4 regions of the Streptomyces sp. iso_384 genome follow, and region 4 is predicted to be linked to each of the others. Evidence: riboswitches for the same ligand, from Rfam matches in the RefSeq annotation. Region 4 holds a riboswitch; each other region holds the start of a gene.
What was found. Region 4 has a riboswitch for cyclic di-AMP ahead of AC0VY3_RS04540 (transglycosylase family protein). Riboswitches for the same ligand answer to the same signal wherever they lie in the genome.

Region 1 (2,188 bases), 3.7 Mb from region 4:
CGAAACGGTCCGCCCAGCCGAGATAGGTCCCGTCGGGGCCGGGGTCGCCGACGCCCTCGGTGAAACTGTCGCCGATCGCCGCGTACGACCCGATGATGTGCTGCTGGTTGTTTCTCGAATCGTCTGCCACAAGGACTTATCCTGCATCGTCCGATGTGACCTACGCGACCGTAATACGGGGTTGACGGGTGGTGAGATAGACCACCCGGTCAGGTTTTGGTAAAGCCGGAATAAAGAGAGGGGCGGTGCGCCGCCGCGCACCGCCCCTCGGTTACTTCTGTCCGCGTCCGGTCAGACGGAGACGCCGTGCTGACGCAGGTACGCGATCGGGTCGACGTCCGAGCCGTAGCTCGGGCCGGTGCGGACCTCGAAGTGCAGGTGCGGGCCGGTGGAGTTGCCGGTGGAGCCGGAGAGGCCGATCTGCTGGCCGCCGGTGACGGTCTGGCCGACGGAGACGTTCAGCGAGGACTGGTGGGCGTACTGCGAGTACATGCCGTCCTCGTGCTGGATGACGACCTCGTTGCCGTACGAGCCGCTGTTGCCGGCCGAGACCACGGTGCCCGGTCCGATGGCGAGGACGGGGGTGCCGGAGGCGGCCTGGAAGTCCGAGCCGGTGTGGTAGCCGCTGGACCAGCTGGCGCCGGAAGCGCGGTACTGGGTGGTGACGTTGGCGTTGGCCAGCGGGGCGGACCAGCCGGAGCCGGTGGCCTCGGAGGAGCCGGTCCGCGCGGAGTTGTCGGAGCCCTCGGAGTCGTCGGCGGAGATGGTGTCGCCCTTCGGGGCTTCCTTCGGCGCGGCCTTCGGGGCCGGAGCGGCCTTCTTCGGGGCAGCCTTGGGAGCGGCGGACTTCTCGGCCGGGGCGGAGCCCTTGGCGCCGAGGGTCAGCTTCATGCCCGGGTGGATCAGGCTGGGGTTGTCGCCGACGGTGGAGCGGTTGTCCTGGTACAGCTTCTCCCACCCGCCCTTGAGCCGGTGCTCGGCCGCGATCTTCGACAGGTAGTCGCCGGAGACGACGGAGTACGTCTTCGGGGCGGCCTTCGACGCGGCGGGGGCGGCCGACGGGGCGGTGTGCGCGGCGGCGACCGAGGCGGCGGCGGGCTTCGCGGCGGGAGCGGCCTGGTCGGCGGCGCTCGCGACGGTGGCGCCGATGAGCGGGAGGGCGAGTGCGGCGCCGCCGGTCCCTGCGACGAGGACGCCGCGGGAGATCGGGCCGGACTTCGGACGACGGTGCTTACCCTTTGCGGGCATGGGGAATTTCCTCTCCGGCGCCTGCGAGGTGAGCTGTCGGGTTCGGGCTGGAGATGCCCGGTCGCGTTGCGGCGACTTCACCCCGAGCCGGTCCGGATCGCTCCGGATCGGCGGCTTACCTGGTTCCCCCGCTCCTGCCACACGTGAGTGGGTGGGTGCGAATTCCGGGCGGCGGCAGGATTAGGCGGTCCGTCCGGATTGCGGCGACCGTAAACCGGTCAGGACGAGCGGAACAAGCCATCGGTTGCGCGCCGGAATCATCGATTCGCTATCGCCCCGGTTTTCCCGTCACACTCCGTGGATTACGGATCTTGGATTTCCGTACGGGCAACGGGAATACCCCCGGGCGCCCTCGCCACGGTCCGTCACGGATATGATCCCGCTCACCTCCGGAATCTCATCTCCCCCATTAGCGGGGCATGTTCTGCGAAATGCACCAATACGGACACGCTGCCGAGGGTGCTCCTGACGCCGGGTCAGTCCGGCCTCGACGGCACCCCGCGACGGGGTGGCGACCGTGATGATTTTCTGTCGAATCGATGTCGTATCGTCACGGGAGCGCCCTCGCCGGCGAGCCGCGCCGACGCCAGAGATCCCAGGAGCCACCGTGACGCAGCAGGTGCCGCAGGTCCCGCCGACAGAGACCGTGCTGACCGGAGTCCGCAACTTCCGCGATGTGGGCGGGCTCCCCACCACGGACGGGCGGCGCACCGCCTTCGGACGGCTCTACCGCAGCGGCCACCTGGCACACGCCACCGCTGAGGACGCGGCCTTCCTCGGCGGGCTCGGACTGCACACGGTCTTCGACTTCCGGCACTCCGCCGACCACCGCCTCGACGGTTACGACATCGAGCTGCCCGGTGTCCGCAATGTCAGCATTCCACTCTCCGACCCGGCCGACGGCGCGGAGTTCTGGCGGCTGGTGAGCGACGGGAACATC
Region 2 (2,188 bases), 2.2 Mb from region 4:
CCTCCGCCACCGCCACGAGTGCCGCGAGCCGTGTCGGGTCGTACATGAAAGCGTTCCTTTAGGCAGACCCAGAAGATTGCAAGTACACGCTAAAGGCTCCGCAGGTCCAAGGTGGACCTCATGGACGCACAACTGATCGCCTTCACGGGGGTCGCCGCCGGTATGGTCGCGCTGCCCGGCGCCGACTTCACCGTCGTCGTACGCAACGCCCTGGCCTCGCGCACCGCCGGCCTGGCCACCGCGCTCGGCGTCGCCGGAGGTCTGCTGGTGCACACCGCGCTCGCGGTCGCCGGACTCGCCGCGGTGCTCGTGACGATGCCGGTGCTCTTCCGCACCGTCCAGCTGCTCGGCGGCGCGTACGTGCTCTACCTCGGGATCAGCGCGCTGTACGCGATCCGGCGTCGCCGCCCGGCGAGCGGCGACGCTGCGCCCGAGGGCGCGCCGGGGCGGCCCGTGCCCCGGGAGTTCGGGCGCGCCCTGCGCCAGGGGTTCCTGACCAACGCGCTCAACCCGAAGGCCCCGGTCCTCTTCCTCAGCCTGCTGCCGCAGTTCGTGCCCCACGGTCAGCCGCCGCTGCCCAGGACCCTGCTGCTCGCGGCCCTCGTGGTGGTGCTGGCGCTGATCTGGTTCCCGGCCGTCGCCCTGCTCGTGGACCGGCTGGGCCGGTGGCTGCGCCGCCCGCGTACCGCCCGCGCCATCGAGGGCGGCAGCGGTGTGGCGCTCACCGGTCTGGGACTCGCGCTGGTCACCGGCCCGCTGTTGCGCTGAGACCGGACGCCGTTTCCGCGAGGAGGAGCGCCCGCACGGAAAGAGCGTCCGGTCGGTGGGTCAGCGGACCCGTCCGTACCAGACGCTCTTGGACCAGATTTTCGCCAGTCGCACCACGTCCCCCGATTTGGGGGAGTGCCAGATCTTCCCGGCCCCGGCGTAGATGCCCACGTGGTAGACGCTGCGCCCCGAATGGAAGAAGACGAGGTCGCCGCGTTTGCGCTGCGACTTGGGGATATGGCGGGTCTTGTTGTACTGCTGCTGTGCGGTACGGGGGAGCTTCTTCCCGGCCTTCTTGAACGAATACAGCGTCAGCCCCGAGCAGTCGAAGCGACTGGGGCCGGATGCTCCGTACTTGTAGGGAGCCCCCTTCTTCGACGCGGCGACCTTCAGGGCCTTCGTCGAGTGGGTGGCGGCCTCGGCGTCGCTCACCAGGCCGGGCGCCAGCATCGTGGACGTCACGGCCAGAGTGAGTACCGAGGCCGTGCCGACCCGGGCGAACAGGGACGGGACATGAACCTGCGCAGACATGCGCAACCCTTCGTCAGCCGCCTGTGAAGGATGACCTGTCGGGTTCGGGCTGGCGAAGTTGCCCGGCCGCTCCACGCGGCTTCACCCCGAGGGCTTCCCGGTCTCCCGGTCGGCCCGTTGTGCTCGGGTCCTCCACTCCTGCCGATCCACTTCTGTCGACCAGTCATCCGGGCGGCGGCAGGACTCGGCGTCCGCCCGGACCGCCCCGCCGCGGTGGCGGGGGCTTGTCGTCCCAGGGATCTTGACGCACCCGGTGCCGGATTTCCGAGCTGAAACGGTGGTTTGTGAGTCTCCTCACCACTGATCCATTCAGGTGGACAGGTCGGATTCGCGCTCGCCCGCGAGCCGGGCGCACACCCTCGCACCAGCGACGAAACGGAACATTTCGAGTACGGGTCGTGCGCCGACCGCAAGTTGGACCGTCGCTCGCGCGGGTGATCGCCTACGCCGAACGAGCGAGGAAAATTGATCGCGCGACCGGGCGTGTTGTGCGGCGGGTCGACCGGTCCGCTCCCGTAAGGCGCTCCCGGTGCGCCGGGCGGGTCGGTTCACCGAGGTCGGTCCACCGGCGGCGGCATCGCGACCCGGCCCGCCCTGCGCTCCCCGTCCAGGACGCGCAGGGCCCGCGCCAGGGTGGCGGCGTGGATCCGCGACTCGCCGCGCTCGTGCATCACGGCCAGGGCGGCGCGCAGGGCCGCCGCCCGGGAGGCCAGGGCCTGGGCGGCCCGCAGCGCGCTGTAGGTGTCACCGCCGTGCGCCGGATTGATCCGGCCCACCTGGTCGAGCACGGCCAGATAGCAGTCGACGAACTCGCCCTCGGCCCGCGTCAGTGCGGGCAGGGGCGGGAACTCGGGTGGTTCCATCGGCGGTTCACCTCGCGTCGTACGCC
Region 3 (2,188 bases), 4.6 Mb from region 4:
GGTGGACACGGAGTCCACCGGACCGGCGCTGGAGGACCTCTGGAAGGTTCTGCGGACGCTGGCCGCCGAGGGGCTGACCGACGCCGAGCGTGAGACGGCCGTGCAGAACCTGGTGGGCGTCGCCCCGCTGAAGTTCGAGACCGCCGCCTCGGTCGCCGGCACGCTGGCCGACCAGGTCGAGCAGCACCTCCCCGACGACTACCAGGCCGACCTCTACGCCCGGCTCGCCGAGACGGGCACCGTGGAGGCGACCGCCGCCGTGGTCAACGCCTTCCCGGTGGACCGCCTCGTCACGGTCCTCGTGGGTGACGCCGCGCGGATCGAGGAGCCTGTCAAGGCACTCGGCATCGGCGAGGTGTCCGTCGTCACCGGCTGACGGCATCCGTGGCACACCGCCGCGAAGAGGACCCCGACGAACGGAAAGTTCACCGGGGTCCTCCATTTTTGACCGATTGGCGAGCTTCGCTCCCTTTTGTTGGAGAGGTTGCCTGTCTGCCCTGTGGGATGCGCGACAAATCCCCCTGTCCGTTTGGTGATGGGAAGTCGCCCCGCCTAGCGTCGGCCCGGCTGTCCGTCACCCGTATGCCGCATCCGCGGCGCCGGGCAGTCATCGCCGAGTCCCCGTCAGGCGCGAGCCTGGGGAGCCGGGGACCCACACGCAGTCCCTGGGGTGAATCGGAGGCCCGTGCCGTGAACCGGCGCGGGGATCCGTAGGAGACCTTCCTGCTCCTAACCCGTCAGCTAACCCGGTAGGCGAGAAGGAAGGAAAGGATCAGCCTCTCCATGGCGTTCACCCGTGCCACCGGGAAGCACCGTGCCCCGAGCCGCCTGACGCGCCGCAGCGCCCAGGCCGCCGGCATCGCGGCCCTGGCCACCACCGGAGTCATCGGCTCGCTGTCCTCCCCGGCGCTCGCCGCGGACGCCGAGGCCGCCAAGGTCGCCGACACCGGCCTCACCCAGGCCATCGCCCTCGACGCCACCCTCGCCGACCAGATCGACGCCCAGGCCCAGGCCCAGAAGCAGCAGGCCGAAGTGGTCGCCAGGGCGAAGGCGAAGGCCGCCGCCGAGGCTCGTGAGAAGGCCGCCAAGGCCAAGGCCAAGGCGAAGGCGGAGGCCGAGCGCAAGGCCGAGGCCCGCGCCAAGGAGATCCGCGAGGAGAAGGCCCGTGCCGCCCGCGCCGCCGAGCGCGCCCGGCTGAACGCCTTCCACCTCCCGGTCGCCGGCTCCCACGTCACCACCGGCTACAAGACCGGCGGTTCGCTCTGGTCCTCCGGCAGCCACTCCGGCGTGGACTTCATGGCCGCCTCCGGCAGCTCCGTCGTCGCGGTCGGCGCCGGTACGGTCGTCGAGGCCGGCTGGGGCGGCGCGTACGGCAACAACATCGTGCTCCGGATGTCGGACGGCACGTACACCCAGCACGGCCACCTCTCCTCGATCGGCGTCTCCGTCGGCCAGAGCGTCTCCTCCGGCCAGCAGATCGGGCTCTCCGGCTCCACCGGCAACTCCACCGGCCCGCACCTGCACTTCGAGGCCCGCACCACCCCCGACTACGGCTCCGACATGGACCCCGTCGGCTACCTGCGCTCGCACGGTCTGAACGTCTGACCCGCCTCCGCACGCCTCCGCCCGAAGGCCCCGGCACCCGCCGGGGCCTTCGGCAATTCCAGCCTGAAGATTTCCATGGATTCCGGCCTGCCATCGGAAATTCCGGCAGATTGCAATAGAGTCACGGAACAGACGTCGGGCGGCCGCGTTTCGCGGGGATCAAGGCGGAGGTTCGGACATGCGCATTCCCGCGCATTCGGTATGCACGGCAATCCGTGACGACATCGTCTCCGGTGTCTACGAGCGCGGCAGCCGCCTCACCGAGGAGCTGCTGGCCCGCCGCTACGGGGTCTCCCGCGTCCCCGTCCGCGAGGCCCTGCGCACCCTGGAGTCCGAGGGCTTCGTGGTCACCCGCAGACACGCCGGCGCCTGTGTCGCCGAACCCACCGCGCAGGAGGCGGCCGACCTCCTGGAGCTGCGGATGCTCCTGGAGCCGCTGGGCGCGGCACGCGCCGCCCAGCGCCGCACGGAGGCCCATCTGAAGGTGCTCCGGGGTCTGGTCAGGCTGGGTCAGGAGCGGGCCCGCCGGGGCGAGGGCGAGGATCTGCGCTCGCTGGGCGGGTGGTTCCACGAGACCCTCGCC
Region 4 (2,188 bases):
ACGGCCTTCTCGACGCCCTTGCCCTGGTAGCGGTTGGGGTCACCGTCGCGAAGCTCTACAGCCTCGAACGCACCGGTGGAGGCGCCGGACGGAACAGCAGCACGGCCCGTGCTGCCGTCGTCGAGGCCAACCTCGACCTCGACCGTGGGGTTGCCCCGGGAGTCGAGGATTTCCCTGGCTACGACGACGTCGATGGACGGCACGAGGCATCTCCTTCTGGGATCTGACACTGGTTGTGCAGGGTCACTGTGGCCTTGCGACCCGAGCCTATCCGGCCCGGCCGCGTCGGCCAGCCGACCGCCCGTCTCCTGGGACGAAAAAGGACCCAAGGACCTGCGTAACGGGACAAAACTCTAGATATCTACTGAGCGGTAACACGTGTTGCCGACAAGAGGTGAACGCAACCGCACCTCCCTCGGCCCCCCGCCCACGAAGAACCCGGCCCGGCGCGCTGGGGGGGATGAGCGCGCCGGGCCGGGAAGCCGTGCGAGGAGAAGCGCCGCCGGACGCCTCTCCTCCGGGGAGGAGATACGGCGTCTACTTCAGGTGGAGCTGCTGACCCGGGAAGATCAGGTCGGCGTCCTCGACGATGTCGTCGTTGAGCTTGAAGAGCTTGCTCCAGCCGCCCTTGACGCCTTCCTTCTCGGCGATCTTGCTCAGGGTGTCGCCGGCCTTGACCTTGTACTCGCCGTCACCCTTCTCGACCTTCTCGCCGGTCGGAGTGGTGACGGTCTTCCTGCTCTCGGCCTTGGGGGCCTCGCGCTGCTCGGAGCGCGTGGTGGGCTGCTCGGCCTGACGCTCCGGCTGCGCCTGCTCGGGCTTGCTCTCGGACTGGCCGGAGCCGGTGTTCACGCCCGGGTCCACGCCGTCGTTGGTGAGGCCGCCGGCGCCGGCGCAGGCCCAGGCGCCCGGGCCCTGCAGGTCGAGGAGCTTCTCGGCGGTGGCGATCTGCTGGTCCTTGGAGGCCAGGTCGGCACGCGCGGCGTACTGCGTACCACCGGCGGCGGCCCAGCTGGACTGCGAGAACTGCAGTCCGCCGTAGTAGCCGTTGCCGGTGTTGATGGACCAGTTGCCGCCCGACTCGCACTGGGCGACGGCGTCCCAGGTCTCGACGGAGGCGGCGGATGCGTTGGTCGCGCCCATCAGCGGGACGGCGACGGCGGCACCGGTGACACCCGCGAGGGTGGCGATACGGGCGGCCTTGGACGGGCGGCGGTGCTTGCCCTTGCTGTTCAGCAGCATGGAACGAATCTCCTCACCGACGCCTACGAGGTGAGCTGTCGGGTTCGGGCTGATGAGTTGCCCGGCCGTGCGTCTTGCGCACGGCTTCACCCCTAGCCGGTCCCGTACACCCCCTGGAGGGGCTGTGCGGACCCGGCGGCCTACCTGGGTCCCCCGCTCCTGCCTACGGCGCTTACGCGTCTGTTCCCTTCGACCGACGGCAGGATTCGGCGTGACGGTCGACGGGGCCCGCGGTGCGAGCGGCTCCGACCGTAAACACAGGCAACCCCGACATTCAAAGATGGACATAGAGGGCAATCAACCCGAACTCACTGCGACCGATGGGGCATTTCCGCAGGTCGGGAGCGATACGCGCGGACCGGCCGGGCGAGACGCGCCAGTTGAAGCAAAGAGACCCATGTCTCACTTCCGCAAAAGTGGACATAGGTCTCTGAACTGCCTGATTTTCCCGGGCGTTTTCGCCCGAATTGAATCAGTTGGCGGCAGGCACCTCGGCGCTCTCCGGCACACCCTGACCAGCGCCCTGGTCCGCACTCCGCTCCGCGTCCTGACCCAGGCCCAGATCCAGGCTCTGGCCGGGCAGGATCAGGTCCGGGTCGGAGCCCAGGAGGTCCTTGTTGGTCTCGTACAGGCCGGTCCAGCCGCCGGGAAGTTCCTGGGCGTCGGCGATGGCCCAGAGGTTGTCGCCGGGCTGCACCGTGTACGCACCGGCGCCCGCAGCGCCACCGTCGCGCGCGTCGCCGTCACCGCGCGAGGCGTGCCGGCCGGAACCACGCGGGCCGTCGTCCTGGCCGCCGGCGGCCTCCTCGGGCGCGGGGGCGCCGCGGTGCTTGCCGCCCTGGCCGCTCTCTCCGGTCGAGGCGTCGGGGGCGTCGGAGGGGCCGGTGGCGTCGGGAGCCTCGGAGGACGGCGGGGTGGTGGGCGTCACCGAGGAGTCGGGGGTCTC

Region 1: linked by a shared signal. The riboswitch ahead of AC0VY3_RS21135 (M23 family metallopeptidase) and the one ahead of AC0VY3_RS04540 (transglycosylase family protein) in region 4 are both predicted to bind cyclic di-AMP.
Region 2: linked by a shared signal. The riboswitch ahead of AC0VY3_RS14285 (C40 family peptidase) and the one ahead of AC0VY3_RS04540 (transglycosylase family protein) in region 4 are both predicted to bind cyclic di-AMP.
Region 3: linked by a shared signal. The riboswitch ahead of AC0VY3_RS25165 (M23 family metallopeptidase) and the one ahead of AC0VY3_RS04540 (transglycosylase family protein) in region 4 are both predicted to bind cyclic di-AMP.

What each region holds. Positions count from the first base shown of each region.
Region 1 covers NZ_JBWBTT010000001.1:4,713,177-4,715,364, forward strand. Annotated here, with positions in the region: gene AC0VY3_RS21130 (SGNH/GDSL hydrolase family protein) at 1-130, opposite strand, end outside; gene AC0VY3_RS21135 (M23 family metallopeptidase) at 292-1,248, opposite strand; cyclic di-AMP (ydaO/yuaA leader) riboswitch at 1,252-1,412, opposite strand; gene AC0VY3_RS21140 (tyrosine-protein phosphatase) at 1,856-2,188, shown strand, end outside.
Region 2 covers NZ_JBWBTT010000001.1:3,207,558-3,209,745, forward strand. Annotated here, with positions in the region: gene AC0VY3_RS14275 (LysR family transcriptional regulator) at 1-46, opposite strand, end outside; gene AC0VY3_RS14280 (LysE family translocator) at 121-768, shown strand; gene AC0VY3_RS14285 (C40 family peptidase) at 829-1,299, opposite strand; cyclic di-AMP (ydaO/yuaA leader) riboswitch at 1,303-1,467, opposite strand; gene AC0VY3_RS14290 (hypothetical protein) at 1,848-2,162, opposite strand.
Region 3 covers NZ_JBWBTT010000001.1:5,611,903-5,614,090, reverse strand. Annotated here, with positions in the region: gene AC0VY3_RS25170 (M16 family metallopeptidase) at 1-376, shown strand, start outside; cyclic di-AMP (ydaO/yuaA leader) riboswitch at 602-770, shown strand; gene AC0VY3_RS25165 (M23 family metallopeptidase) at 784-1,605, shown strand; gene AC0VY3_RS25160 (GntR family transcriptional regulator) at 1,784-2,188, shown strand, end outside.
Region 4 covers NZ_JBWBTT010000001.1:997,562-999,749, reverse strand. Annotated here, with positions in the region: gene eno (phosphopyruvate hydratase) at 1-203, opposite strand, end outside; gene AC0VY3_RS04540 (transglycosylase family protein) at 538-1,242, opposite strand; cyclic di-AMP (ydaO/yuaA leader) riboswitch at 1,248-1,423, opposite strand; gene AC0VY3_RS04535 (transglycosylase family protein) at 1,715-2,188, opposite strand, start outside.